DNA from 2 places in the Virgibacillus sp. CM-4 genome. Region 2 is predicted to be linked to the other one. Evidence: a T-box and tRNA genes for the amino acid it is inferred to sense, from the RefSeq annotation. Region 2 holds a T-box; the other holds one or more tRNA genes.
What was found. The T-box of region 2 lies ahead of alaS (alanine--tRNA ligase). A T-box ahead of a tRNA ligase gene usually reads a tRNA of that ligase, here a tRNA-Ala.
Positions count from the first base shown of each region.

Region 1 (15,645 bases), on a different contig from region 2:
TGGTGTCACGGGGATTATATTAAGATTACTGAAAGAAATACCTGTGTCATTTATGGACGTTCTGATGCAACAATTAATCGTGGTGGAGTTCGTATTGGTACTAGTGAAATCTATCGTGCTGTCGACCACGTGCAATCGGTGGCTGATAGTTTAATTGTTGATATCCCAGCTCGCAATGGGGACTCATTTGTACCTTTGTTTGTCGTCATGAAAGAAGAACAGGAGTTAACTTCAGAAATTAAGCAGATCATTAAACAGCAAATTCGCACACACTGTTCCCCTCGCCATGTACCGACAGAAATCTATCAAGTTCCTGATCTACCTAAGACACTAAATGGAAAGAAACTTGAAATCCCTGTTAAAAAACTTTTAATGGGAAAGCCATTGGATCAAGTTGTTAATAAAGGCTCATTAAGTAATGAATCGTCCTTAGATGCATTTCTTGAATTTGCAAACCACTTAAAAGTCTAATTTAGTACTCTAAACTTGTAGAGTTGTCTGCTTCCCTTTTCTCAAATAAGACTGATTGAATAGCATACCTTCTTACCAAAAAGAGACTTTCCATTTTATGAGAAAGTCTCTTTTTAAGCAAGTGTTTACAAAGAGGTTGTGGCTTAGAACCTACCAGAGCAAGCCTGACGCTTTTCCTTAACTGATCGATGCATCCGTCCGCTTCTGTGTCACTATACTTATCCCCACGTAGACGATGAACGAAATAATAACGGGTAACACGACCGAATGGAGTCCAAATGGTTGTGGAAAGAAACGATCGGATACAATATATAAAGCTACGCCAGTAAACATAGAAGACAAGGCTCCATACTTATTCCCTTTCTTCCAATATAAACCTAATACAATTGGCCAAATAAAAGCAGCCTCTAGCCCACCAAATGCAAATAAATTCAGCCAGATAATTAAATCCGGTGGATTTAATGCCATAATAAATACGATTATACCTAGTAATGCGGTTATCCCTATACTTAATCGTTTAACCGTTTGGTCAGACGCATTTGGCCTTACATAGTTAAGATAGACATCTTTTAGAATGGTCGAACTCACTAATAATAATAGCGAATCAACCGTAGACATGATTGCTGCCATGGGAGCTGCCAGGACAATTCCTGCTAACCAATTTGGCATGACTTCTAATGCAATTAAAGGCATAACACGATCGCCAACTTCAATTCCAGGTAAAATAGGCCGAGCAAATACCCCTATTAAATGCATATTTAACATGATAACACCAACGACAATTGTCCCAATAATAATAGCCCGATGCATTGATTGTGCGTTTTTATAAGACATCGCCCGTACAGCAATTTGTGGTAATGCTACTACCCCAACACCGACCAGTATCCAAAAAGAGGATACATAGGCTGGAGTTAACTGTCCGTCTGATCCATATGGAGTAATTAAATTAGGATTTTCCGCTGTTAAATCTGCTATAATTTGTGGAATACCGCCACCAGCTATAATCACAGCGATAAGTAATATAAACGTCCCTATAAACATAATGCTTCCTTGAATCGCATCCGTCAAAGCAACCGCACGAAAACCACCGACAGTAACATAAATCAGCACAGAAACAGCGAATATAAATAGCGCAGATGTGTAATCAATTCCAATTAAGGATTCTATTAATCTTGCACCACCAATCCACTGCGCTGCCATTGCTGAAAAAAGAAAAACGATAATACTAACCGCCGAAAAGATAACGACCCACTTGGATTGATAACGCTGCTTCAAAAAATCAACCATTGTTAATGCCTTATACTTACGTGTTATAATCGCAAACTTCTTACCTAAAATCATCAACACAATATAACCTGTTGCAACTTGCGACATCGCTAACAGTACCCAGCCAAGCCCTTCATTATATGCTGTTCCAGGCCCGCCAATAAAACTACTTGCACTTCCATATGTTGCTGTCATTGTCATTGCCAGGACAAACCCGCCAAGACTACGACCACCCAAAAAATAATCTTGAACAAAGTTGGTAGATCCCTTTAAATAACCTCCAGCCCAAATACCAACACCAAAAATAATAATTAAGATTGCGATTAACGGTAGTAGAGATTCCCAATTCATTCTGTTTCCTTCTCCTCATCATCAAATGAAATAACGACAAAAAATTTCTTGACTACAATTGTGACTAACACCGCTATAACAATAAAACCTACAACACAGCTATAAAAGAACCAGGCTGGTAAGCCAATGATATATGTATACTCGCTGATGTCTTTACTTCCTAAGCCGTAGGCAAACGCAAACCACCAAATAAAATGAAAAACAACCAAACCAACACCAATTAGTGCCTCTCGATTGGCGATTTTCACAGTATCCTTTTTCAAAAACTCACCCCCGTAATTACTTAAAACCAATATACCTTAATCCGTTATTTTATGTAAAATTAGAAAGCCTACCAACAGAAGATGTGCGTGACTCTAATTATATGAATACGGATAATTAAAAAATCGACAACTCATTAGAATTGCCGATTTTTATCCAGATTAATTAGCGAACACCTTTCATGAAGTGTTGAATTTTTTTAGAAAGTAAATACAGCATAAATCCAAGTAGGATTGCAACCCCACCAATTACTCCAAAGTAAATGACCTCTGTTTCTGGTGTGTATAGTTTTACAATCTGCGCATTAATTGCTTGAGCAGATGCGTTTGATAAGAACCATAAACTCATTGTTTGCGCGGAAAACGCTTGTGGAGCAAGTTTTGTTGTTGCAGATAAACCAACGGGTGATAAGCATAGCTCCCCAATTACAACAAGTAAGAAGCTGAGTACCAGCCAAATTGGACTTACTAAGCTATCAGTTCCATTTATTGTTGCAGGAATAATCATGACTAAGAAGGATAAACCTGCAAATAGTAAACCAATGGAGAATTTTTTCGGTGTGGATGGCTGACGCTCACCAAGCTTCATCCAAAATCCTGCAAATATTGGAGCTAATATTACAATAAATAACGGATTAAGAGATTGGAACCATGATGATTGCAATTCAAGACCTAGAAAGCTAAGTTCCGTACGTTTATCTGCATATTCAGCTAAAATGATAGAACCTTGTTCTTGAATAGCCCAAAACATGATAGCAGCAATAAACAATGGAATATATGCAACCAATCGTGATTTCTCATCTGCAGTAGTTTTAGGACTACGATACATCACGATAAAGTAAATGGTCGGAATTAGTATTCCTAATATACTTACTAAATAGGTAAAGCCATTAATTGTCAATATACCTGTTGGTATTGTTATTGCACCAAGGATAACAACAATAAGTGCGCCGATGCCAATACGACTGTATACCTTTTTCTTTTCATCTTGTTCAAGTGGATTCGGTACATAGGTTCCAGCAAGGCCAAGATATTTTTTCTTGGTAACAACAAATACAATTAATCCAAGAAGCATACCAATTGCTGCTACACCAAAACCTAAATGATAGTTATATTCTTGTCCTAATGTACCAACAACCAATGGCGCAATTAAAGCTCCCATATTAATACCCATATAAAAAATACTAAATCCAGAATCACGACGTACATCTCTAGGGCTGTACAGATCACCCACTACACTTGATACATTTGGTTTTAATAAGCCTGTACCAACGACGATAAGGAACATTGAAATAAATAGTCCAGTGGTTCCAGCAGGAAGTGCTAATACAATATGACCTGCCATAATTAGTACCCCACCGTAAAACACTGTTTGTTGTGTTCCTAACAGGCGGTCAGCAATCCATCCTCCAATAATACCAGACATATAAACGAGGGATCCATATATTGCCATAATTGATTTAGCAGTGCCATCATCAATTCCTAAACCACCACTCGCAACCTCTGTATACATATAATAAAGTAAAAGTGCACGCATTCCATAATAGGAAAAACGTTCCCAAAATTCTGTGAAGAAAAGTGTGAATAGGCCTTTCGGATGTCCAAAAAATCCCTTTTGTGGGACACTTCGCACAATTTCTTCTTTGCTATGTGTTGACATGTTGTTAAACTCCTTTTCTTCCTTCAGAATAAACTGAAAATTATTTTTTTCGACAAAAATATGTTACTCCTATTAAAGTCATACGTCAAACGTCATAATTTAGAAAATATTGAGAAGTATTTCTTAATTATTACATTTTTAGTATTTAAAAAGTAAAAAATCTCTTTATTTTGAAGGAGAAGCACAACTTATCTCCTTCCTAATAAAGAGATTTTTCATAACAGATTCATCGTCGATTTAGGAAGACATTACCATATTATGACTTATTCGAATACTTACTAAACTCGGTCATAAATTCGAGAAGTCCTTTTAATCCTTCGATATTTGCAAATAACAGCATTAATGTTACCGCATTTACTGCAACTCCAACAATCACCCAGCGAATGATGTGCATATGCATGGTATTTCCTCCTTTGTTTTACACCTTCACCCCATCCAAAGCGGCTGTAACTACCACTTTATCTAGTGTATGAGATGATTCATATATAATATGATAAATAAAGATTATTGTCTATACCGAACCTTTCTTTAGCCTCCTGTTACTCATTTGTTTGGATTAGAAATCCAGCTTTCTTTAACGCTTCCTCTGCCTTATCTAACTGATTTTCATTAACACCTACTAAGGTATGGAGATGTACTCCCTCCGTTAGTTCCGATAAATATGACGCACCAGTTGATGTGATTTTTTCGATGAAATTTGCTACCTCAACCCGATTTGCTACCATAATAGACGCTGTTAAATCTCCATAAACACTGTGTTCAATTGTAACGTCTTTGACTGTTAAACCATGGTCCACAAGTAAATTCAACTCTTCTTCTGTTCGCATCGGAGGATGTTGACAAGCAACGATTCGTTCGGCACCAGCTGGAGCAGAATGTGAAATATAAAGATAACCTTGACTGGTTGCCATAATCGGCTCATTTTTAGCTTTCAGCAAGGTAATATCATTTACAATGACTTGTCGACTTACATTCGTTAATTCTGCTAATTGCCCACCCTTTATTGGCTTATCTTCTTTTCTCAATAGATCTAAAATAGCTTTTCTTCTTTCTTCACCAAGGAGCTTCTGCTTCCCACTCATTCCATCACCGTCCAAGATTAATTGCGATATTAAAGACGTAATCATCCAATTTCAGTTCTTATTATACGCTTTGTGCTATTTCTTTTAAAGTATTCGCTAACGCTTTTACATCTTCACCTTTTGTATTTCTCCCAAAAGAAATTCGGATAAATTCCTTCTGTTCCTCTTGGGAATATCCCATCGCCAATAATGTATTTGCTTTCAAATGAACTGACTGACCACAGGCACTCCCTGTAGAGATCGCAAATCCTCTGCGATTACACTCTAACATTACCCATTGACCCTCCAAGCCTTTCACTATAACCCCTAATACATAGGGGTTTTGCCAATTAAATGGTGCTTCCACAATTCGAAATATGTGATCCATTTCCTTTGTTAATTGAGTTATAAACAAATTTCGTAACGCCATTACTTTCTCCCGTTCAACATGAGAAGCTTTTAATGCTGCTCCTACAAAGGCGGCGATACCGGGGGTATTAACCGTCCCCCCCCGGAAACCATGTTCATGTGTTTGATTAGGAAATAACCCCTTTACTGGAATATCAGGCTGAATGTAAACAGCCCCTACTCCTTTAGGTCCATAGATTTTATGGGCAGATATCGACATACTGTTAACCAGTGAACTGATGGGCTGCATCTCCATTTTGCCAAAAGATTGAATACAATCACTATGAAGAAGAATTTGCCTATCTTTAATTCGTTGATAAATAGCTTCAATGGGTTGGATAGAGCCTATTTCATTATTAACATGGCTAATTGTAATTAATACTGTGTCTGTTTGAATCGCTTCATTGAAATCATGTATATCTACTTGTCCGCTCTGGTTAAAAGGTAATTTCGTAATGGTGTAACCAAAATCCTTTAAAAAATCCAGGCTAGAACCAACGGAAGGATGCTCTGCCATTGACGTTATAATATGTTTTCCTTTATGACCTTGGCTGAAAGCTAATGAAGTAATCGCTAGTTGATTAGCCTCCGTCCCACTTGACGTAAAATAAATCCCTTGTGCTGGAACTTGTAATACAGCAGCCAGTTTTTCTCGGCAACTTTCTAGGATTTGTTTCGCATTTGTTCCTGTATCATGCAAACTACTGGTATTCCCCCAATAATCACGTGCCACTTCTTGATATATGGATAACACTTCTGGATCTATCGGAGTTGTCGCAGCAAAGTCAAAGTACTTCAACAATATCCCTCCCACCTTTTTCAGAAAAAACGCTTGTATTTATCGTAATTATATGTAATGATATGTGTCAAGACAATTGTAATATCAGGAGGTGCAAAAGTGCCTAAAACAGATGTGATTATCATCGGAAGCGGAATTGCAGCTTTGCAATTAGCGTATAACCTTCATCAACATTTGCATGTGATGATTATCACAAAAAACCAATTAACAGCTAATAATTCATATTTAGCCCAAGGTGGAATTGCAGCTGCTATCTCTAAAGATGACCATACGCAGCATCATTTTCTGGATACCATGATCGCAGGTGATTGGCACGGAAATGAACAAGCGGTAACAGCTCTTGTTCAAGAAGGAAAACAAGCCGTGGAACGATTCATTCATGCTGGTGCCCCCTTCGATATAACGAGGGAGGGAACGTATGATTTAGGTATAGAAGGTGCACATAGCAAACCACGAATATTGCATTCAGGTGGTGATCAGACAGGTAGAAAAATAACTGGTTTTATCATGGATGCAATTGCCGCTTCATCAACGATTGAATGGGTTCAAAATGAAATGGTTATTGATTTAATGTTAAACCGTAGCGGGAACTGCATCGGTGTGAAAACAAAGAACAAGCAGGATCAGTGTAAAACATACTTTGCTTCTCATGTTGTATTAGCCACGGGAGGTGCCGGAGGACTATTTACGCGTACCTCCAATCACCCCTCCATAGTAGGAGATGGGATCGCCTTAGCCTATCGGGCTGGAGCGCATATTACCGACCTGGAATTTTTTCAATTCCATCCCACTATCCTTACTGTAAATGGGAAAACAATCGGATTAATATCTGAGGCAATTAGAGGAGCAGGAGCAAAGCTTGTTAATGAAGATGGAGAAAAAATAATGACCGATATTCACCCACTCCAAGACTTAGGGCCAAGGCATATTGTAGCTTATGAAATCTATAAACAATTACAGTCTGGTAGAAAAATATATTTGGATATTTCGCCAATAACAAATTTTCAAGACCAGTTCCCTTCCATAGCAGCTATGTGTCTTGATAATCACATTGATATACATAAATGCAGAATTCCTGTTACACCAGGGTCCCATTTCATGATGGGCGGAATTATGGTCGATAAGTGGGGATGCACCACTAAAAAAGGGCTTTATGCTATTGGTGAAGTAGCATGCAGCGGGGTACATGGAGCGAATCGATTAGCAAGTAATTCACTGCTCGAAGGACTCGTATATGGGAATCGATTAGCGGCATTGTTACTAAGCACCAAGAAAGATACTACATTAGATTTCGACCCTATTGAAAAGAACCAGTCTCCACTAATCCAGCTTCCATTTACCAAAGAAGCGTTACAGGATACCATGATGCGTCATGTTGGTATTATTCGTAATCAAAACGGCTTAACCAAACAATTAAATTGGTTGAATAGATTTGCTTTGACTCCATTTCAAGCAATTGACCATAAGAGCAGATCAGACATTGAAACTTATTTTATGTGGATTCATGCTGTATTAATGACCGAATCTTCGCTGCTTCGAACGGAAAGTCGCGGAGCTCATATTCGATCTGATTTTCCAAATAAGGATCAAATAAATTGGTACAAAAAACGAATCATGCATAATCAAGAAAATAATAGAGCGAGGATAACCTATGATAAACAACATCAAATTGAAATCTATGCTTGAATCCTTTTTCATAGAGGATATTGGTGACGGCGATATTACTACACAGTATTTATTTGACAGTAAACAAATGGGAGAAATGCAACTGATCGCAAAAAGTCCAGGCATTTTTTGTGGGGAAGAAATCATTAACAGAGGGGTTCCTATCATTAATCCAATGGTCCATTCCCAACTATTTGTAAAAAATGGTGACAAGGTAGTTGAAGGAACGGAAATTGCTCGTATACATGGCCCGATAAAGGATTTACTTCAGGCTGAACGAGTGGTACTTAATCTTATACAGCGTATGAGTGGAATCGCTACTTTAACTGCTCACGCCGTGGATGTAATAACTGGTACAGAAGCGAGAATTTGTGACACTAGAAAGACAACACCTGGACTACGAATGCTTGAAAAACATGCCGTCAGATGCGGTGGCGGTTTTAATCATAGACTTAGTTTAGCTGACGCAGTGATGATAAAGGATAATCACATTGCCTACGCCGGGTCGATCACAAATGCTATTCGAAATTTAAAAAACGGTCTAGGTCACACGATCAAAATCGAAGTTGAAATTGAAACCGAGGATCAATTAGTTGAGGCAGCTGCAAACAATGTAGATATTATTATGTTTGATAACTGTTCCCCGCAAACAATTAAACAATGGATACATCATGTCCCTAACAATATTACTACAGAAGCTTCTGGTGGAATAACAATGGATCAGCTTTATAATTATGCTACGAGTGGTGTTGATTTTATTTCATTGGGATATTTGACACATTCTGCATCGGGACTGGATATTAGTGCACAGGTACGTGCGGAAAATCAAATGGCAAAATAGGAGGAAATAAAAATGGGGTTACTTGAAGAGCTAACAGGTTCATTACATACGATTGATGATAAATACCTTCATTTAACGAAAGAAGAAATGGAACAACGCGTCCAAGAAATCAAACAAACATTAGGAGATTCATTATTTATACCAGGACACCATTATCAAAAAGATGAAGTTATTCAATTTGCAGATGCCGTGGGAGACTCGCTTCAACTAGCTCAAGTGTCTGTTGAAAACTCCAAGGCAACCTATATTGTTTTTTGTGGGGTACATTTCATGGCAGAAACAGCAGATATATTAACGAACAACGATCAGAACGTGCTTTTACCTGATATGCGCGCAGGTTGCTCGATGGCAGATATGGCAGATATATACCAAACGGAGAGAGCCTGGTCATCCTTACAAACTATATTTGGAGATAGCATTGTACCCTTAACCTATGTTAATTCTACAGCAGCGATTAAATCGTTTGTTGGAAAGCACGGCGGTGCTACGGTGACATCATCGAATGCGCATAACATGGTGAATTGGGCCTTTTCCCAAAAAGAAAGAATTCTATTTTTACCAGACCAACATTTAGGTAGAAATACTGCCTCAGATATTGGTATTGGGCTAGATGAGATGGCGATCTGGGATCCAATCAACAACGAACTTCTTTTTGAAGGGGACGTAGAAAGAATTAAAGCCATTTTATGGAAGGGGCATTGTTCCGTTCATGAGAATTTTACATTATCAAATGTTGAAGATGTACGTAAAAACGATCCAAGTATGAATATCATTGTACATCCAGAATGTCGGAAAGAAGTAGTTGACGCATCTGATTATAATGGGAGTACCAATCATATTATTCGTACCATCGAACAAGCAAATCCTGGTACTGCTTGGGCAATTGGTACAGAGATGAATCTTGTCCAAAGACTGATTGATCAGCATCCCGATAAACAAATTATATCTTTGAATCCACATATGTGCCCTTGTCTAACGATGAATAGGATTGATTTGGTCCACCTCCTTTGGTGCCTTGAGTCCATTATCAGCGGCAAACCAGTCAATCAAATCAAAGTGTCCCAAGATGTATCAACCAATGCTGCCCTTGCACTTCACCGCATGTTCCATTCATTATAAATAAATGAAAAAACCTTGCCTGAGTTATGGTATGCTTAGGCAAGGTTTTGCTTTTGCTTTCCTATCAACGGTTTCTTACACCAGCAAATAGACATCGTCTCTCGTAGTCCGTCATATCAAACGTTCTTGACCCCAATCCATTTGTAATGACCAAGGTCACTTCTTTTTCCTTTAAAACATCTACTTGCCTTTTGTGTAAAAAGACAAAACGATAACTCCAACCATTCTCGATATCAATTGTTACACGTGCCCCATTCTCGATATCTAACAAATCTCTTGTATAGACTGTTGCTATCCCAAAATCATGCTTTGGTTCTATTTCTACTTCAGGAGTGCCGCCTGGATCACCTGGTTCTTCATCGGTTTCCGTTATCCTGCCTTCTGAAGCATATTCAAATGGATTGTCAGCTGTACTATTTAAACTTTCTACGAAATCAACCGTGGCATCAATATCCGCTGGTCCGGTGACTGGGTTCTGTCCCAGATCCTTGATCGGTCCCTCAGACGTTGCCATAAAATTATTTACCGTTAGGGTATATACCTCTTCTCTATCAATTAACGTACCATCAGGAAAACTTACGTTAACGACCTGATTTAAGGACGGGTTCCATGTATAATATAATCCACTCACACTATAATCAGGTCCATATTCAGGAGAAATCTGTTCATTTAGGATCGTATAGATATCTTCACCTGTAACTTCCACTGTCATTAAAGTATTTCCAAATGGCTGTATATTATATAGGTCTCCCCACGTCACTTCACCTGCAAGGAGATCGTCTCGAATACCTCCACCATTCATCATGGCAAAATCGCTATCCATTGACCATTTCATTCCATCTGCAAGCAAATTACCTAATCCATGATCACCATCGACAATATAATCACCTGTTAAATCCGTAGCATTATAGCCAATCACTTCATCCAAAATTGGTCCGATTTGATTTTGATATTTTTCTAGAATAGCTGCAACCTTGTCGTCTGGCTGATAATCACTTTGTTTCACAAAGACAATTTCTGCTTCTTTTTGGATAATATCTCCTGTTTCTCGGTCAATTTCCAAATCAATGTCCGCAAATGCCTTTCCATATTCAGAGGCTTGAACGATTAACTTATTATCTACCACACTATCAACCACTTGATGGTTATGCGCTGCAAGAATCACATCAACCGCATCATCCACATTATTTGCTAAATCTGCAGCTTCTCCTGTTGCCCCATCCCCATCTTGCTCAGCAGGAATGTGAGCCAAAATAACAATCGATTCTACTCCTTGACTTTTTAATTCAGCAACCGCATCATTCACTGCAGCTGTAGGATCTGTAAACTCAATATCTTGAATACCTTCAGGCATGACGATATTCGCCGTCTCTTCCGTAGTCACACCAACAAAACCAATCTCTACACCATCAACTTCTTCCACATAATAAGGGGGTAATATCGGATCACCACTACCCTTGTATACACAATTAGCACAAAGATTCGGAAAGTCCATGCCATCATAATCAGGTGTACCATCCGGGTGCTCCCCACCATCGACCATACGCAATAATTCGTCCGTACCTTCATCAAATTCATGATTACCGACCGTACCTACATCGAATCCAATTTCTTCCATAATTTCAACTGTAGGCTCATCCTGCAATAAACCAGAAACTGGTGAACTTCCACCAATCATATCACCTGAATGTACAACTAAAGCGTTCTCGTGTTCCTGATCTCTTTGTTTGATCGCAGAAGCTAAATAATCGGAGCGACCATACATGGCCAATGTGCCATCACCATCTGGATCTAATTCATATTCCTGATCTATCTTTCCGTGAAGATCATTCACTCCTAATAATTGTACCTGTAAATTTTCATCGGCTGTTTCCTCTGCTGGAGAATATCCATAGGATTCTGCTTCCTCCGGGCTTGAGAAAAACACACGCTTCTCAACAGGAACATCTGCCCAATTATCTGGAACAACATACTCCTTAGTATCCGAGTTACCTACATATCGTTGAAATCCTTTTTGATCATCGTTTGCACGGAACACAAATGGTAATTCCATTAGAGGGTTTTCAGCATTCCAAATACCTAACCCCCTATCTTTTGCTTGCTTAACCGCATGTTGGTACTCTGGGTACACTTCGTCATTAAAAGGAGCTATAAAATAAGTCGATGCATATCCCTGTCTTACCATTTCTAGATTAATATTCATGCCATCTTCTTTTCGAATGATCTCTGCTAGCAATCTACCATAGTCATCTGTAGGTGTATCGCTAAGCTTAACAATAATTTCATCACCAGACTGAATTAACTCATTGATATAACTTGTAGCTGCATCCCCATGATACTTTTGGTTTTGATTGATTTCACCTCTTGCTGGATCCTCATTATGTGCGGCATACGTTTCCGGTGTATCCATATTGACAAATCGAACCCTTGTTTCACCGAGTACAGGATCTGCAATACGGATGGTATCTCCATCCGTTACCGCTTCAACGGTTGTTTCATATTCTCCTGAGGCGGATGGTGGATCTGGTTGTTCCGCCGCCACCTCAAAATCTGCTTGCTCTGTGGGAATAACCTGATAATTATTGTATTGACTTACAATCCCTGTAACGTTGTACCATGCATCTTCCTCCACTTGTGCTATATCTAAGGCATTTTCCATAATACGGAGCGTCGTACCATTATAATCACTATCAATAAATGATACATTGTATCCACCACCAGCAGGACTATCTGGAATACTAGATAGATACCCATTTACACGAACACGTTCCCCTTCAAGTGACTCTGCTGTCTCCTCATTTTGTAAATCTTCTAAACTAACTTCTTGTACCTCTGGTAATGGTTGATCGGACTCCAATACCTGTATACTAGTAGGGACTACCTCTTTTAATCCATTGTATGTGGCCAATTCACCAACAATTTTTACTTTATCTCCCTTTGCAAGCTCTGGTAATTCACCTTGTTCATAGGCAAATAGATTAATACCGCCAGTAACGTCTTGTATGTACGTTGTAAATTGGGTGCCGTTACTAATAGCAGCTGAATTCACCGTGACAGTCCCTTCTACTGATACCGTTGTACCATCATCAAACTGTCTAGCCTCTTCAATAGTAGAAACATTAGGATCCTCTGGGTCGGGTTCTCCTGGATCACCAGGATTGTTTTCATCGATGGTATGGACACCAAGATTTTCAAAATAATCGTGGTTATGCTCTGTCCATTCTGCCACATCATAGGTTGTATTTGACATATTTATGGAAGGCTTTCTGACAATCGTCATATCTTTTGCATAGTTACTATCATCCCCAACCGTACCCAGTATATCGATGTTGTTCTCGTTCTTCTGTAAAGCAATTGCGTCATTTCCATTAAAATTAATAACCGTTGTATTCGTTTGATCAGCGACTTCTAAAATGGATTCATCAGCATTTGTATGTGCAAGCACATACACTTCATCTTGTGCTAATGTCCCTTCAAGATTCAATGTTTTACTAGCATCCTCCGCCCCATTACTATAAAGTGCCAATTGATAATTGCCTAAATCTACCTCCGCCCCTGTACCATTGTAAATTTCAATTGCCTTATTATAGGAGCTTCCTTCTATATACTCTGAAATAAACAACTTATCTGCCGTCTCTGTGTTGTCTGCCGCAGCTACTGATGTACGTGATACTGGTGAAAAATTCATTACAATAAGCGTAAAGATAAGTAATAAGGAAAAACACTGCTTCACCCGTAATTTTCGCATCTGCAACCTCCTCAGGATTTAGTAGTTTGTTGTCATGTTACGTCGACATGACACACTTTTACTATCGCATAACATACATGTATAATCTATAATAGATTAGTAAATTTTTGGTAAATTCAAACCAATAGTACCACTAATTTATTAAATTAGGAAAAAAGATCTAAGATCTACATTTAAACCGATAACAGTTTATCAATGAAAGAAGGCGACAGAAATTTACTCATATAGGCTTGCAAAAACAAAGATCATTCACTATAATTTTTATGTACGGGGCATTAGCTCAGTTGGGAGAGCGCTTCGCTGGCAGCGAAGAGGTCAGCGGTTCGAGCCCGCTATGCTCCATCTGCTTCATGTAAAAAGCAAACATGGGAACCTTGATTAACTCCTTCATGTCGCCCAATCACGTGAAGGCTATGGCCAATACTTGCAAATCCTTCTTCTGGCTGGATTAACACCAAACGTTTATCATATAACTTAGGGGAGAATTCGTAATTACGTACAGCAAAGTCTCGATTTATTACAGAAGAACAGCCCATTCCTTTGATCTTCGGAATATTATATCCACCAAATAATGTTGCCGCTTTTAAAAAATGGGTTGGCTAACCCGTCTGCCAACCCATGAAGTTCATCTACCAAATGTGGTGCCAACTCTTGGTAAATTGGTATTACTGCTTCTACGTTTCTGTCATTCTCCTCCATTATCGAGAAGGTGTGCATTAATTCACGGTTTAATTGCTTGCCCTGTATGTACCCATTCCTAAATGAAGTTCCTCTAATTTGTAGTACATCAACCTGTATTTCCTCCAATTGCATTTCATCTCCCTTTGCTAAACATGAACATTCATTCTTACTTTCGACATGATAATCGTTTTTCCCTCTCTAAACATCAACATTTCTCATTTCAAATACATATGCTATCGTAATTAAGCCTTGCATAGAGGAGGTACCATATTGAAGGATATAACTGTCATTATTATGTGGCCATCTGATCGTGTAGCATTTCATAAATCCCTTCAGTCTTTACATCGTCTAAATGCAAGAATTACTTCCATTGTTGTAATGATCGATTCCAACAGTACTTCCATAAAAGAAAGTAACATGCCTTCTTATTCGTTTCCAATTACCTTAATAACAGTGAATGATGTTAACGCTGGAGAGTGCATAGACCAAACAATAAACCAATTAGCTAGTAGTTATGTGCTGTTTCTACAAGATTCAATGTGTCTTTCTCCAAATGTAAATTCAGAATTTATCCAGCTACCAGATGCAGTATTTGTCTTAGCAACCAATTACGTTACGTCTAACAATATACCTATTCAAATGCCCTTATTCGTTTGCACCGCTTATATGCAGCAACAAACCAAATTCTCAGTAATAAGCACCCCTTTTAAAGAAGGGTTATTACCAATATGGCTGTCCTTGTTAGAAGAAACCCATAAAATAAGTAAGAAGGATTGCTTGAAACAAGCCAGGAGGAATCGTTCTGCAACGAGCCTTGAAAAGGAAAGATTCGTACAAAAACACCAATCCAATGCGATAACTTCTTCGACTAATAAACCCTCATTATCCGTAATGTTGGCAAATTATAATATGCAGGGTTATGTAGCAAATGCGGTTGCATCATGTCATTGGCAAACGGAACCCTTTGAACAAATTCTTGTTATAGATGATGGTTCTACAGATCGATCCTATCAGCAATTATTACGGTGGGAAAAACAATACAAGATCCAGTTACTTCATAAAAAAAATGAAGGGAAAGCAAAAGCATTAAATAAGCTGTTACCCTATGTTTCTAGTGAATTTATCTTAGAGTTGGATGCAGATGATTGGCTTGACCCAGATGCTGTATCAATCATTACAACGTATTTAATGACTTTACCGCAAGAAATTGGTGTATTGTACGGCAATTTTCGTAGATGGAAGCAACGAGACAATAATTTGCTTTATAAAGGAATTAGTCAAGGAAAAACCATCAAAGATATACATGATTTAATGG
Region 1 is NZ_AUQA01000001.1:176,014-191,658, forward strand. It holds gene M948_RS23410 (acetoacetate--CoA ligase) at 1-471, shown strand, start outside; gene panF (sodium/pantothenate symporter) at 649-2,088, opposite strand; gene M948_RS23420 (YhdT family protein) at 2,085-2,351, opposite strand; gene M948_RS23425 (peptide MFS transporter) at 2,515-4,008, opposite strand; gene M948_RS43080 (hypothetical protein) at 4,265-4,408, opposite strand; gene M948_RS23430 (transcription repressor NadR) at 4,548-5,090, opposite strand; gene M948_RS23435 (IscS subfamily cysteine desulfurase) at 5,152-6,276, opposite strand; gene nadB (L-aspartate oxidase) at 6,376-7,962, shown strand; gene nadC (carboxylating nicotinate-nucleotide diphosphorylase) at 7,931-8,782, shown strand; gene nadA (quinolinate synthase NadA) at 8,795-9,901, shown strand; gene M948_RS23455 (5'-nucleotidase C-terminal domain-containing protein) at 9,966-13,649, opposite strand; tRNA gene M948_RS23460 (tRNA-Ala) at 13,919-13,991, shown strand; gene M948_RS42680 (carcinine hydrolase/isopenicillin-N N-acyltransferase family protein) at 13,982-14,185, opposite strand; gene M948_RS42470 (hypothetical protein) at 14,205-14,456, opposite strand; gene M948_RS23470 (glycosyltransferase family 2 protein) at 14,601-15,645, shown strand, end outside.
Region 1: it has a tRNA-Ala gene. The T-box ahead of alaS (alanine--tRNA ligase) is inferred to sense a tRNA for this amino acid. The anticodon was not compared.

Region 2 (15,645 bases):
ACAACGAACCTGATTGCAACAGCCTGTGCTTTCTATGCACCTCACGCCGAATTAGATAAAAGGGAGAATTTCTATTTTTATCCCTTTTTCTTTTTCTTAATTACTGGTGTGTCTGGGGCATTCACAACTGGTGATCTATTTAACCTTTTTGTATTCTTTGAAGTATTACTTATGGCTTCGTATGGCTTAATTGTGTTAGGCGGGGGCAAAGTACAGTTAAGAGAATCATTAAAATACTTACTCATTAACTTATTTTCTTCTATGCTGTTTGTTACAGCAATCGCTTTTCTATATTCCGTTGTAGGAACTGTAAATATGGCACAAATTGCCCAAAGAGTACAAGAGGTAGATCAACAAGGAATATTAACAACGATAGGGATATTACTGTTTTTTGTATTTGCTACCAAAGCTGCCCTATTTCCGTTATATTATTGGCTTCCTAAATCGTATATTGTACCGAACCCAGTTATATCGGCTTTATTCGGTGCATTATTAACAAAGGTAGGAATTTACTCGATTTTACGTGTATTCTCATTAATCTTTATCCATAAAACAGAGTTGACACATGAGATGTTTTTATGGATTGCTGGATTATCAATGATATTTGGTGTTATTGGTGCATTATCTACATCCAATATTAAATTAATCATTGCTTATAATATTATTCCAGCTATTGGGTTTATTATATTAGGCATTGGCTTATTAAATCCAGATGGAATAAGCGGTACTATCTATTATCTGATTAACGACATGATAATCAAGTCTGCCCTATTTTTACTCGTCGGAGTAATTGCATATGTTGCTGGAACCTCCGACTTACGTAAAATGGGAGGGCTTATTCACCATTATCCGATGCTAGGATGGCTCTTGTTTATTTCCGCGTTGGTTTTAGCTGGCCTGCCGCCATTCAGCGGATTTATTGGCAAGCTTCTTCTATTAAAAGGTGCATTTGAGCAGGGTGAAATAGCTATTGCCATTGTTGGCCTAATCACTAGTTTACTTATCCTTTACTCCGTTATAAAGATATTTATAAATGGGTTCTGGGGAGATAAAGAAACAATGGGTGACATACCAAAAAAATCTACAAAAGGGTTACTTGGTCCCATCGTTATTTTATTGGCAATTTCTGTACTGTTAGGTGTTGGAGCAGAATTCTTCTATCCGAGTATCGAGTCAATTTCTACTTACCTGCTTGATCCGGAAATCTACATTGATTCTGTGTTAAAGGAGTAGTTGTTAAATGGCCTTTCAGATTGTAATTAACTTAATTATTGCATTCATGTGGATGTTTTTAAGTGAATCGTATTCTGTTCCAAGCTTTATCGCTGGATATCTGTGGGGAATTCTTCTCTTATTCCTATTGAGACGATTTGTCCCAGACACGTTTTATTTACGACGTGTTATAAAAATTGTGCGATTAATCCTGCTCTTTATCAAGGAACTATTCTCCTCAAATATGGATATTGTGAAGTTAGTTTATACACCAAAGCCAGATGTTGAGCCTGGTATCTTTGAACTTCCAACCGAGCTTAAAAGTAACTGGGAAATTACCTTATTAGCTAATCTAATTTCGCTAACACCGGGAACGCTATCTGTAGCAGTTTCTCGTGATAATACAAAACTATTCATTCACGCCATGCATATTGACGACAGTGATGCTTCCATATTATCGATCAAGAATACTTTCGAAAAAGCAATTATGGAGGTGACACGATGACAGATAATATTTTAGCTGCAACAGAAGATTTACTATCTGTTGTTGTAATCGTTTGTTTTATAGGTGTTGCTATTTCATTAGCATTCTTATTGTATCGAGTGATTGCTGGCCCGACTCAACCAGATCGGGCAGTGGCTCTTGACGCAATCGGAATTAATTTAATGGGGCTGGCAGGTTTATTGGCAATACACATTGTTACGACAAAACTGAACGATGTCATTTTATTAATTGGAATCCTAGCATTTCTCTCAACGCTTGCAATTGCAAAATATCTAGAAAAGGGTGTTATCATTGATAGAGACTTGGATTAGCATCATTTTAAATATACTTGTAATTGTATTTATTCTTGGTGGAACATTCTTTATTTTATCGGCATCTATCGGGATTGTTCGATTCCCAGATGTTTATACGAGATTACATGCCGCTACAAAGGCATCGACATTAGGAATTGCATGTATTCTTATTGGAGCTTTTCTTTATCTCTATTTAGCACACGGTATTGTTAGTGGTAAATTACTTTTAGCTATCGTATTTATTCTTTTAACAGCTCCCGTTTCAGCTCATATGATTGGCAGAGCTGCGCATGCTTATGGAGTAAAACCACATCTTAAAAATCGCAGAGATGCTTATCAGGATGCAATCAATGAATATACAGAGAATCAATAACAAAAGAAGTGACCGTCTCCCGACAGTCACTTCTTTTTCATAAATATTTATTTTCTACTCGGATAAAATATAGTTACTTTAAAGGATGAGAGGATACAATCATGAAAACACTGGAATTACTGGAAAGTCTCCATTTAAAGCAAATTTACGGACATCTACCGGAATGCGTTAATTCGATACATCAAGATTCTAGGGAAGTTACCAACAATTCCTTATTTATTTGTATTTCTGGTCATAAGCAGGATGGTCATGATTACTACCATGATGCAATAAATAACGGAGCTAATATTATTGTCGCTGAGAAGCAGTTAGAAATAGATTTTAACAAATCTGCATTCATCCTAGTTCCTGATACAAAAAGAGCAATGGCACAACTAATCAATAAATTCCACAATTACCCTTCTTCTCAAATGACACTATTCGGGGTCACTGGTACAAATGGTAAAACGACAGTTACAACCTTAATTCAAAAATTACTTCAACGATGCGGGATAAAATCAGCTTTAGCTGGTACAAACGGCTTTCAAGTCGATAACAAAAAGTACTATACCGAAAACACCACGAGCGATGTACTCACAAATCAAGCTTTACTAGCTCTATCACGTGATCAGCATGTAAGAAAGGTGGTTATGGAGGTATCTTCCCATGGCTTAGCCCAAGGACGTCTATGGGGAATTGACTATGATATCGCAGTTTTTACAAACCTTTCTCAAGACCATCTAGACTATCATCAAACGATGGAAGCATATGGCTATGTAAAAGGGCTTTTATTCGCGCAGCTAGGTAATGATATGTCCAAATCAAAATATGCCATTCTTAACCAGGACGACCCTTGGTCAGAAACATATAAGATGGCTACTTCAGCCGAAGTTATTACTTATGGCTTACACAAAAATGCTGATTTCAGAGCATTTGCCATAAACTATACAATCAATGAGACAACATTTACTTTAGAATATCCTGAAGGCAGAGTTACTATCGCTATCAACTTATTAGGTGAGTTTAATGTTTATAACACATTAGCTGCTCTTGCTTCCCTATACGCAGATGGCAATGATATAAAAACGATGATCCATTTTTTACCTGAAATTTCTAATATAACCGGGAGAATGGAGAAATTAGTTGTAAATGCGCCAATTACGATGTATGTCGATTATGCTCATACGCCAGATGCCGTCGAAAAATGTATAAAAACAGTTGCTCCTTTTAAACAGAAACGCATCATTTTAGTAGTTGGTACTGGCGGTGAACGAGATCGAGAAAAGCGACCGTTGATGGCAAAAAAAGCTTCACATGCTGATGTTGTTATCTTGACAGTGAACGACCCAAGAACTGAAGCAAGCGACAGAATCATTCGAGATATGGAAAAGGGGATGCTACACGATGATTACCTACTCATATCCGATCGCAAACAAGCTATTGAACAAGCGATTCGAATTAGTGAGCCTGGAGATACCATTATTTTTGCAGGTAAAGGACAAGAAAATTATCAAATTATTGGTGAAACAAAACACCCACATAATGACGCACTTATCGCCACTGAATTTGCCAATTCTAAATTCCAACGTAACACGGATTAAAGTACAGGGCTTTATTTATTGTTAAGAGCATAAATTTTTAAAGGACAGACACTTTCTACCTCCTCCGTACATAACAATAAGGTATAGGTGATGGCCCAGACCGTAATATGGAGGAGGAGGATATATTTGTCCGGCATTTTAAGTGCCTTAGCACTTCTTATTAAAGAAGCAATGTTCTTTGTTTCCTATGTTAAAAATCACGCTTTCCCTCAACCCTTACCACCAGAAGAAGAAATAGAATATATTAAACAAATGCAGGACGGAAGTGAAACAGCAAGAAATAAACTAATCGAACATAATCTCCGATTAGTGGCACATATTGTTAAAAAGTTTGAAAATACAGGAGAAGATGCAGAAGACCTTATTTCAATTGGCACAATTGGTTTGATTAAAGGAGTTGAAAGTTATTCCACTGATAAAGGAACAAAACTTGCAACTTATGCAGCTCGTTGTATTGAAAACGAAATACTTATGCATTTACGTGCGTTAAAAAAAGTAAAAAAAGATGTTTCCCTGCACGACCCTATTGGCCAAGACAAAGAGGGAAATGAAATTAGTCTTATCGATATTTTGGAAGCCGAGAATCAAAATATTATAGAATTTATCCAACTCAACATGGAAATAGAAAAGATGGAGGATTATTTCGCTATTTTAGATAATCGAGAAAGAGAAGTCATTGTTTATCGTTACGGCCTTAATGACCAACAAGAGATGACCCAACGAGAAATTGCGAAAAAATTAAACATCTCTCGTAGTTATGTATCACGTATTGAGAAGAGAGCATTAATGAAAGTATTCCATGAGTATTATCGGAAGGAACGAGGAAGATAACGTGCGATCTAAACCAAAGGAGCGCTAATCTTAAAGATTAGCGCTCCTCCTCTATTTCTTGTTTTATTTGTTTTTGTTTAAATGCAAGCCCTATTCCTAGTACCACAGATAGAAATGCTAAAATCAGTAACACTGGTCCATCGTTAGAAGGTCGAATAAAGGTATTGATCATAGCCCCCAACCATAAGTAACTAGCTAAGATAAGCAAGGCTCCAATAAATCGTTGATAGTCCTTAAATTTATTTTGTAGCTGTTTCAGCCGCTCATTCACCATTATAGCCCTCCTTCTACTTATAGATCGTATCATAGATTAATAGGTTAAGCAGGAGGTAATTAATGGTAAATTATAATTAGATTTCTCTCACTAATTTAATAATTAGATTTGCCGCATTCGTTGCTGCCGTTTCTAGAAATGCATCAAACGATATTGAAGATTCCTTACCAGCTATATCTGACAACGCTCGAATAATTACAAATGGCGTTTTGTATTGATAACAGACTTGCGCTACAGCAGCAGCCTCCATCTCAGCGGCTATCATCGTAGGAAATTTTTCACGAACAAATACTACACGATTAGGATCAGACATAAATGAGTCCCCTGTAGCAATGATGCCTTCTTTTGAGCGGATTCCCATTTGCTGAACTACTTTTGTAGTTTTAGTTACCAATCCTGCATCTGCATCATACATTGCAGGCATACTTGGTACTTGACCATATGCATAGTCAAATGCTGTTGCATCCACATCATGATGGACGACCTGAGTAGATATTACAACATCTCCTACTTCTAATTCTTTTGCAAAACCACCTGCAGATCCTGTATTTATAATGCAGTCAACTGTAAATCGCTCATGCAGAATAGTTGTTGCCATTGCAGCATTAACCTTACCTATTCCAGATTTTAATAAAACGATAGCTTGTCCATTAAGTTTACCACTTATAAATAAACAGTTGGCAACTTCTTTTTCTTGTTTTTCAGTCATTGTCTCTAATACTAGAGCAACCTCTTCATCCATAGCACCAATGATACCTATTGTCATGGCTTCTCCTCCATCACACGCATTCTTAATTTGTTTCTACTTGATTCAATTTTTCTACTTTTGTTGGTTTCCAACCGTTATTATCAACCCATGATAAATAAACTCGGTATATCTCTGTATTATCAGAGTTAGACACTGTTGCTTCTACTTTCTGGTCTCCTCCATTACCTACCCAATGGGTAACCATTGAACTTTCATCGAGGCCAGTCACTTCTGCTGCTGCTCGAGCTATCTCAATTCGATCTTGAGATCCATCATTATAATTCGTAGTATGCGGTCCTTCCTGTTCTGTTCCAATTGGCTCCCAATCACCCGTATAAGCTTCAACCACATTACTATTAGATGATTCAACTTGTTCCTTTTCTACCTCTGCATTATTCTCTGCTTCCGTATCCTCTTCTGTGGATTCTTGTTGATCATTATTCTGGTCCTGGTCTTCTTTATTTGCAGCATCTTCTTCGCTATCTCCTCTAGTAAATTGGTCTCCACTGCTATTATTATCCTCATTATTATTTTCTTCTTGCTCGGATTGATTTTCAGAATTTGATGAGTCGGTTTCTTCTGACGTATTATCCTCGCCACCACCAAATATCAAAAATCCAAGAAATATTATGATTAGAATGGCAACTACCACAAGCAAAATGGAAATAGACTTCGTATTTTTTCTACGTTTTTCAAATTTATTTAGTCTCGAACCTTTATCTAAATCACTCATACTTTTAGCCCTCCCATATCTACTCTACTATAATATCATATTTTTGAAGCAGAAGAATATGATAGAGATATTACAATTGTATCTTAACATTAGACAATTTGTTGTTTCTTCCTAATAACCTAACAGCGGCACTCTAAAAGTGTAGACGCAACAGGATGTTTTTCCGTGGATAGAACTTCACTTTCTCTGAAAGATCTCCAGTTTAATTGGCTGTCGTAACGTACTCGTTTTTTATTCTCCTATCAAAAAAGCAGGCAAACCAGTTTGTAGAAAATCTCTTTTTCTCTCTCATTACATTATGCCTTTCTTCTGACCTAGAGACACGACACGCAATGAATCATAGAGCCAACCGATACAGTTCATTTTGAACTTCTTTAAATAAAGATGGCTGTCGAGTTTCTCGACAGCCTGAAAACGGGCTATGCTCGTTTTTTAGTCAACCTTTACAATTTTAACCTCGATTTCTCCTCCTGGAGTTGCCACCGTAACTTGAGCACCTACTTCTTGTCCAAGCAGACTTTTAGCCATGGGCGAATCATTGGATATCTTTCCTTCAAAAGGATCCGCTTCTGCACTACCTACGATTGTATAGGATTCTTCATCACCATCAGGAAGCTCTTGGAAGGTGACTGTATTACCCAATGAAACAATATTTGGATTATCATTATCATTTTCAATGATTACTGCATTACGAATCATTTTCTCTACTTGTGCAATTCTTGATTCTACAAAGGCTTGATCGTCTTTAGCCGCATCATACTCCGAGTTCTCAGAAAGATCCCCAAAATCACGTGCTACCTTTATGCGTTCAACGACTTCTTGTCTTCTTTCTGTTTTCAAATAATGTAATTCTTCTTCTAAATTTTTCTTTCCTTCTTGAGTCATATAATAACTTTTCTCTGTAGCCATTCTAAACACTCCTTTTTATTCCTTTAGTAACCTCTTAAGGATTACTAACCCCTTTTAATTAATTGACATTGAGTGAATAAACATATTGAAATAACCAAGATATGATTTTCATGTCTCAATTACCTGAAAAAATGTACTAAACATTACTATGGCAGACTTCTTACAAATTTTCAACACTTTTCTTTAATTCTAGGTTTGATTTTTGAAAAGTATTTTTTCAATCTTTGTTGCCATAATGTCTATTGCTACATGGTTTTGTCCACCTTCTGGAATAATAATATCTGCATATCGTTTCGTAGGTTCGATAAATTGCAAATGAGACGGTCTTACATTATTAATATACTGATCGATTACAGAGTCTAAAGACCGGCCCCTCTCATTTATATCTCGCATCAGGCGACGAATAATACGTAGATCTGCATCCGTATCAACATATACTTTAATATCCATTAAATCCACTAATCGAGGATCCTCTAGAATTAAAATCCCTTCTAGAATAATCACATCCTTTGGTTGGACCAGAATGACTTCTTCTGATCTTGTATGGATTTTATAATCATAAACAGGTTTATTAATTTCTTTTCCCTTTAGCAATGCATGTATATGTTCAATTAACAAATCATTATCAAAGGCCAGTGGATGATCATAATTTGTATTTAACCGCTCCTCGAAGGGCAAATGACTTTGGTCTTTATAATAATAATCTTGTTCAATAACAAGAATGGTTTGATCGGAGAATCGCTGGCATATAGAGCGTGTGACAGATGTTTTACCGCTGCCGCTTCCACCAGCCACGCCAATTACTACTGGTCTATCCTGCATGGATAAGGTACTCCCTTCTAAGCTTCACTTCTTTAAACTAATTGCAACTCCATCTCCAATTGGTACAATAGTCGTTGTAAAATCTGGATGATGCATAAGCCATTCATTATAATTATCGATTTTTTTGACCATATTCTTAAATCTTGCTGGTGCCAGCTCTTGCTGGGCAACATACCCCCTAAATAAAACATTATCAGTTAGTATCATGCCCGCTTTATTTAAATAAGGTGCTGATTGCTCAAAAAACCGTCGATACTGACCTTTTGCTGCATCGATAAATATTACATCAAATAATTGATCTTTTTGCAAATTATTTAATTGTTCGAGTGCATCCCCATGAATAACATGTATTTGCTCTTCTTTACCTTGCTTTTGAATATTCTTAATTGCTTCCTGATAACGCTGTTCATCCTTTTCGATTGTGATAATACTAGCGTTGGGAACTGCCTCCAGCATCCTTAATGCAGAATATCCAATTGCTGTTCCGATTTCCAAGATGTTGATGGGGTGTTTTAGACGTAGCATTTGTAGTACAAAATGCATACTTATTGGTTCCATAATAGGTATTTTTTCTGTTTTTGCTTTTTTTTCTAGATCACTGATGTTTTCTTCTCTTGCTGGTAAAATCTTCGATAAATAGTTTATTATTTGTTCATCCATGAAATACCCTCTTTTTAGAATAAATCGGATTCATCCCCCTTCTCATTTAAAATGAAACAGGGGGATGAATCAGTATGGCAAGTTAATTCATATGCTCTTGTTTATTTTTATTATGCTGCTCTAGATTTTCTGCATAATATATCTCTCCATCTCCATCATGTAGAAAGTATAAGTAATCAGAATCTTCAGGGTTCAATGCTGCTGCTAAAGAGCTTTCAGCATAGCTACCAATCGGACCAATAGGTAAACCTTCTACATAATATGTATTATATGGAGACTCTATTTCCAAATCTTCATAAAGTACTCGTTCTTTATGTTTGCCTAATGCATATAATACGGTTGGGTCTGTCTGTAGTTTCATACCTTGTTCAATGCGGTTATAGAAAACACCAGCAATCTTTTTACGTTGTTTTGCTGTACTTGCCTCCTTTTCTATCACCGAAGCAAAGGTAACGGCTTCATGGACAGAAAAATTATTCTCACTAATCTCATCAAGGTATTTAGATACCACTGTATCTGTCTTTTTCATCATTTCATAAATAACTGTTTCAACACTTGGTTCTTTTTCATAAAATTCATAAGTAGATGCGAATAAGTAACCTTCTAGTGGCGTCCGAATTTCTGGATTTAAAATGTCATCCGATAAAATAGAAGGGTATGCTTCCATTAATTGCTCGATAAAGTTCCTGTTATTTACCTTGTTTAAAAAGTCTTCTTTTGTAAAGCTTAATTCTTTTGCATAAATTTCTGCTAATTCTTCCACAGTCTTTCCTTCAGGAATCGTTATCGAATGTACTGGTTCTGCCATAATTTTGCCATTTTTCAGTGAGTCAATGATTTCGTCTAATTTCATCCCAGTTGTAAATGTATATTCACCAGCCTGAAAATTAGATTCATTATTAAATTTTATGTAAAAACGAAAAACAAGCGCATCTTTAATAACTCCGTTTTTCTCTAGAATAGAAGCAATCTGTGAAGATGATGAACCAATTGGTATCGTTACTTTCACTTCTTCATTACTTTCTGGATCCACTGGCTCAAGCGCAGATTTTACATATAAATATCCAGAAATACCACCTATTAACAAAATTAACAATAAAGCGATAATAATAATAGATACAATTTTACGAACGGTTTTGGCTTCTTCACTACGAGCCTCGAGGTTGTCCCTGAAATTGCTATTCTTTTTATCTTTGGACATGAATATCCCCCTCTCATTCCGCTATATTATACTAAAAATCGCTATTATATTCCATTAATTTTATGCTGAAACATAAAAAGCTGATGTCAGAATGTGACATCAGCTTTCATAAATGAAGTGGAACTTATACTTCGTTCTCCTGGTCTGCTAATGTATGGAGCATCTCTTCAACCATTTCCCATTCCTTGTCAGACTCGATTGGAAATAAGGATAAATCATCCTCATCATTATCTTTTTCTTCATAACGAAAAGCATAAACTTCTACTTCTTCATCCTCTGACTGTTCTACAGGGATAACAGCAATATAGCTTTGTTTTGTTTCATCCACATCAAAGGTAAACAATACCTCAAATAGATGTTCTTCTCCATTTTCATCAGGAATAATAATTCGCTCTTTTTCTTCTAATGCCATCTTTTCACTCCTTATCCTTGGTCTAAGTAACCTTGTAAAATCATAACCGCAGCCATTTTATCAATGACCTTCTTACGCTTTTTCCTACTCATATCAGCTTCTAATAAAACTCGTTCCGCAGCCATTGTCGTTAAACGCTCATCCCATAGTTCGGTCTCAATACCATGCGTATTTTTAACATGTTCTGCATAAGCGATCGACATTTCTCCTCGTTCACCGATGGTACCATTCATGTTCTTGGGAAGTCCAATAATAGCTTTCCCTATCTGATGCTCATCTATTAAAGCTTTTATTTCTTTATCTGCAGAAGTAATCTCTTCTTCATTCCATTTTAATGTGGTAATTCCTTGTGCTGTCCAACCAAGTGCGTCGCTAACAGCGACACCAATGGTTTTGGAGCCAACATCTAATCCAAGTAATTTCATTGTTCATCCTCGGGTTGCTGCTCTAAGTAAAATTTAACCAGTTCTTCAATTACTTCATCACGTTCAATTTTCCGAATTAGATTACGCGCATCATTATACCGTGGGATATATGCTGGATCACCAGAAAGTAAATAACCGACAATCTGATTGATCGGGTTATATCCTTTTTCTTTTAATGCTTGATGCACAGTGAACAGTATCTCCTTAACATCCTGGTCAAATGGTTCCTCCGAAAAATTGAACTTCATCGTTTTATCAATTGAACTCATCATGACACCTCGATCTTAGAATCATTCTGAAAATGACCCTTAGTGAAATCATTTTCAGAATGTAAGCTTCTTCTATTATCTTAACATGATTATAGAATTAATTATATCTTTTTTACTAGCCGATATACAAATTAGCGATTGGTTTGTTCTATTACATAATCCTTCACTGTAGACAATGCTTGGATGATTTTGCTTGCATCTTTCCCCCCAGCTTGAGCCATATCAGGACGTCCACCGCCACCGCCGCCACAGGCTTGCGCAGCTTGTTTTATGAGTTGACCAGCATGAAATCCATTATCCATTAGATCTTTCGATACACCAGCAGCTAATTGAACTTTTCCGTTGCTTTCCATCGCTAATAGAATGATTCCCGACCCAAGTTTTTGTTTTAAATCATCCACCATATTGCGTAATTGATTCATATCTCCGACATCTACTTTTTCTGCCAATATAGGAACCCCTTCGATGGTTTCTACGTTATTAAGAATAGATGATGCTTCAACATTGGATAATTTAGCACGTAAAGACTCTTTTTCCTTTTGCATATCTTTGATGTTTTGGAATAGGCTTTCTATTTTTTCAGGTACTGCTTCTTCCGCTGATTTTAGCAATTGGGCAGACTGGTGGAGCACACCGAGTTTTGACGATAAGAACTGATAAGCTTGCTTGCTCGTAACTGCTTCAATTCTTCTCGTTCCAGCACCAATGCCACTTTCGGAAACTATCTTAAACAAACCGATTTCAGCCGTATTTACTACATGACAACCGCCACATAACTCAATACTATAATCACCGATTTTAACTACCCGTACAACATCACCATATTTCTCACCAAACAATGCCATAGCTCCCATATTCTTTGCATCTTCAATGTTTTCATGTGTGATATCAAGCGTAATGGCATCCCAGATTCTCTCATTTACAATTTGCTCTATTTGCTCCAGCTCTTCCTTGGATAGTGCTTGATAATGAGAAAAATCAAAACGAAGACGTTCTGGAGTAACAAGTGAGCCAGCTTGATTTACATGTGTACCAAGTATATCTTTTAAAGCTTGGTGAAGTAAATGGGTAGCTGTATGATTTTTCACAATAAAGCTTCTCGTTACTAATTCCACTTCCGCTTTCACTGTTTCCCCTAGTGAGAAAGAACCTTTTGTAACTCGAATACGATGAATATGTTGGCCTTTTGGAGATTTTTGTACATCCTCTACTTGTGCAGTGGCTGTCTCCGTATAGATTACCCCTTTATCAGCTATTTGTCCTCCACTCTCTGCATAAAACGGAGTTCGGCGCAGTAAAACATAAACCTCTTCATCTACACTAACATCACGAACCGTTTTACCATCTTTTATTAAACCCTCGACAGTTGTTTCAGTTTGGGTGTAATCATAACCAATGAAATCACTTTCCACATCGATCTCTGAAAGCGCTCCGTCTTGCACCTGCATGGAGTCTACTTTTTGACGAGCATTCCTAGCACGTTCTCTTTGCTTTTCCATTTCCTTTTGGAATCCTTGTTCATCAATGGTGAACCCTTTAGCTTCGACATACTCCTCGGTTAACTCTTTAGGGAATCCATACGTGTCATATAAACGAAAGACCTCCACACCAGGGAATACCGTACTTCCTTTTTGTTCTTCTCTCTCCATGATGCTTGTTAAAATCTCTAAGCCATCATGTAAGGTTTCATGAAAACGTTCCTCTTCTACTTTGACCATATTCTTAATAAACGTTTTTTTCTTAACTACTTGATCATAGAAGTCTTTCATGATATCAGCTACTGTATCAACTAATTCAAACATAAATGCTTTCTCAATACCGATCTCCTTAGCAAATCGAACGGCTCTCCGAAGTAATCTTCGTAATACATACCCTCTTCCTTCATTCGAAGGTACTGCTCCATCACCAATCGCAAAACTAACAGTACGAATATGGTCCGCTATTACCTTAAAGGCAGTATCTCCTTCTTTACTATCGCCGTAAGCAACCGATGCTAATTCTTCTGTCTTTTTGATGATCGGCATGAATAAGTCCGTCTCAAAATTTGTTGGGACATCTTGAATAACGGAAACCATTCGTTCTAATCCCATTCCTGTATCAATGTTTTTCTTTGGTAGAGGTGTATACGTATCATCAGGATTATGATTGAACTGGGAAAATACCAAATTCCAGATTTCTAGATAACGTTCATTTTCCCCGCCCGGATATAATTCAGGGTCATTTGGATCTTTTCCATATTGTTCTCCGCGATCATAAAAAATCTCCGTATTTGGTCCACTTGGACCTTCACCAATATCCCAAAAATTCTCTTCTAATCGAATAATTCGCTCTTTTGGTACACCAATATCATGTAGCCAAATATCATAAGCTTCATCATCTTCTGGATGTACGGTTACAGAAAGTAACTCTTCGTCAAATCCGATCCATTTATCACTCGTTAGGAATTCCCATCCCCATTCGATCGCTTCTTTTTTGAAATAGTCACCAATAGAAAAGTTTCCTAACATTTCGAAGAATGTATGGTGTCTTGCTGTAAACCCTACGTTCTCAATATCGTTTGTGCGAATCGATTTTTGTGCATTTACAATACGTGGGTTATCTGGTATTACCCGACCATCAAAGTATTTCTTCAATGTCGCCACACCACTATTAATCCATAGTAGTGTAGGGTCATCCTTCGGAACCAAAGAAGCACTTGGTTCTACCCGATGCCCCTTTTCTTTAAAAAAATCAATAAACATTTGTCGAACTTGTGCCGATGTTAATTGCTTCATCTTTCCTTCCTCCCGAAACGTAATAAAATGGAATAAAAAAATCCCCTCTCTGCTAATGCAGGGACGAGATATATTCGCGGTACCACCCTAATTATGAATACAAGTTGTATTCACCACTCAGTCATTGTAACGGTATGACACCGACGGGAATTAACCGCACTCCAGTTTAGCTTTCCATGACGCTACCTTTAGGGTTTCTTACAGCCAATGAAAACCCCTCTCTTGAAAGAGCCTATCATGTACTTCGTAACTTTCAACGAATTCAAATTGTAGTGTTGTAAGCGTAATTATAAAAAACATCTTGTTGAATGTCAATAAAGAAGGCTTCTCGTGACATATTTGTAGTAAATGGCTATAAATGATTTCATGGGACGTATTACTCTTCGTGACTTGTATTCAGCTTCATATTAACTTTTCGCCATTCTATCACATGTTTAACAATTACTTTGACAATCGTCATTAAAGGGACGGCGATCACCATTCCGATTACACCGAATAACTGACCACCTAATAACAATGCAAAGATGATAGCTGCAGGATGGATATTTATACTTTTTCCAACTATAAATGGTGACAACAAGTTACTTTCGATTAATTGAATAGCAAAAACCGATAATATAACAAAAATCACTAGTTTTCCTGATATGGTAAATGCAATTGCTACTGCTGGAATAGCACCAATTATTGGCCCAAAATAAGGAATCAAGTTGGTTATACCCATTAATACAGCTAAGAGTAATGCAAAATCCAAGCCTAATAAGAACTTAAAAATTATAAAGGTTGTCAAACTAACAAATAAACAAACAATTAATTGTCCACGAATATAATTACCCAAAGTCTCATCAATGGCATGAACCATTTTGCTTGATGTCGAACGGTATTTTTTTGGTATAAACCCTTTAAAAAAGGCTTTCATTTTGTTATAGTCTTTCAAAAAGTAAAAAACTAAAACTGGGATTACAGTAAGTAGAATAACCAAATCAAAAACCTTCGTGAAACCATTAACTAACCGTGACAGCAACTGGTCCAGACTGCTTTCGATTCGGGCAAAGAGCTGATCAAATTTATCATGTACTGTTTCAGGTAAGAAGGAAGTATATTCATACATTTGGTAAACAAGCTGTTCATACATCTTTATAAACTGAGGAAATTGATCATTTAGCTCTCTTACCTGATACACAATCATGGGATATACACGATAAATTAAATATGCCGTCCCACCAAAGAATAGGATGTAAATCAAAAGAACAGCTATCCCTTTTGGTATATTATAATAATGTAATTGATTAACAATTGGGTATAATAGATACGCTATTAAGCAAGCGATAAGAAAAGGAGCAAATAGATGCCATAGAAACAAAAAAACTGTATGGTAGAACGGAAACAGTTTAATCATTAAATAAAGAAATAAAAACAGGGATATGCCGATCAATAACCAATATAGGAAATTCAAGCTTTTATTACCCTTAAACATATGCACAGTTCCTTAATTATACAAGCTGAACAATTTATGGATTCCCATAAAAGGTTCGTTCATCCTCACTGAATAAATCATTAAGTGAACTTAATGAACCATCGGCTTCAACTTGATGAATCGTTAATTTATTATTGATTACTGACATCT
Region 2 is NZ_AUQA01000006.1:227,083-242,727, reverse strand. It holds gene M948_RS34410 (Na+/H+ antiporter subunit D) at 1-1,233, shown strand, start outside; gene M948_RS34405 (Na+/H+ antiporter subunit E) at 1,241-1,717, shown strand; gene M948_RS34400 (Na(+)/H(+) antiporter subunit F1) at 1,714-2,028, shown strand; gene mnhG (monovalent cation/H(+) antiporter subunit G) at 2,009-2,383, shown strand; gene M948_RS34390 (UDP-N-acetylmuramoyl-L-alanyl-D-glutamate--2,6-diaminopimelate ligase) at 2,485-3,963, shown strand; gene sigK (RNA polymerase sporulation sigma factor SigK) at 4,090-4,794, shown strand; gene M948_RS34380 (YrhC family protein) at 4,832-5,068, opposite strand; gene mtnN (5'-methylthioadenosine/S-adenosylhomocysteine nucleosidase) at 5,145-5,834, opposite strand; gene M948_RS34370 (YrrS family protein) at 5,860-6,549, opposite strand; gene greA (transcription elongation factor GreA) at 6,982-7,458, opposite strand; gene udk (uridine kinase) at 7,648-8,280, opposite strand; gene M948_RS34355 (O-methyltransferase) at 8,305-8,940, opposite strand; gene mltG (endolytic transglycosylase MltG) at 9,023-10,141, opposite strand; gene M948_RS34345 (DUF1292 domain-containing protein) at 10,266-10,553, opposite strand; gene ruvX (Holliday junction resolvase RuvX) at 10,565-10,978, opposite strand; gene M948_RS34335 (IreB family regulatory phosphoprotein) at 10,975-11,247, opposite strand; gene alaS (alanine--tRNA ligase) at 11,379-14,021, opposite strand; T-box leader at 14,078-14,287, opposite strand; gene M948_RS34325 (AI-2E family transporter) at 14,398-15,474, opposite strand; gene M948_RS34320 (hypothetical protein) at 15,530-15,645, opposite strand, start outside.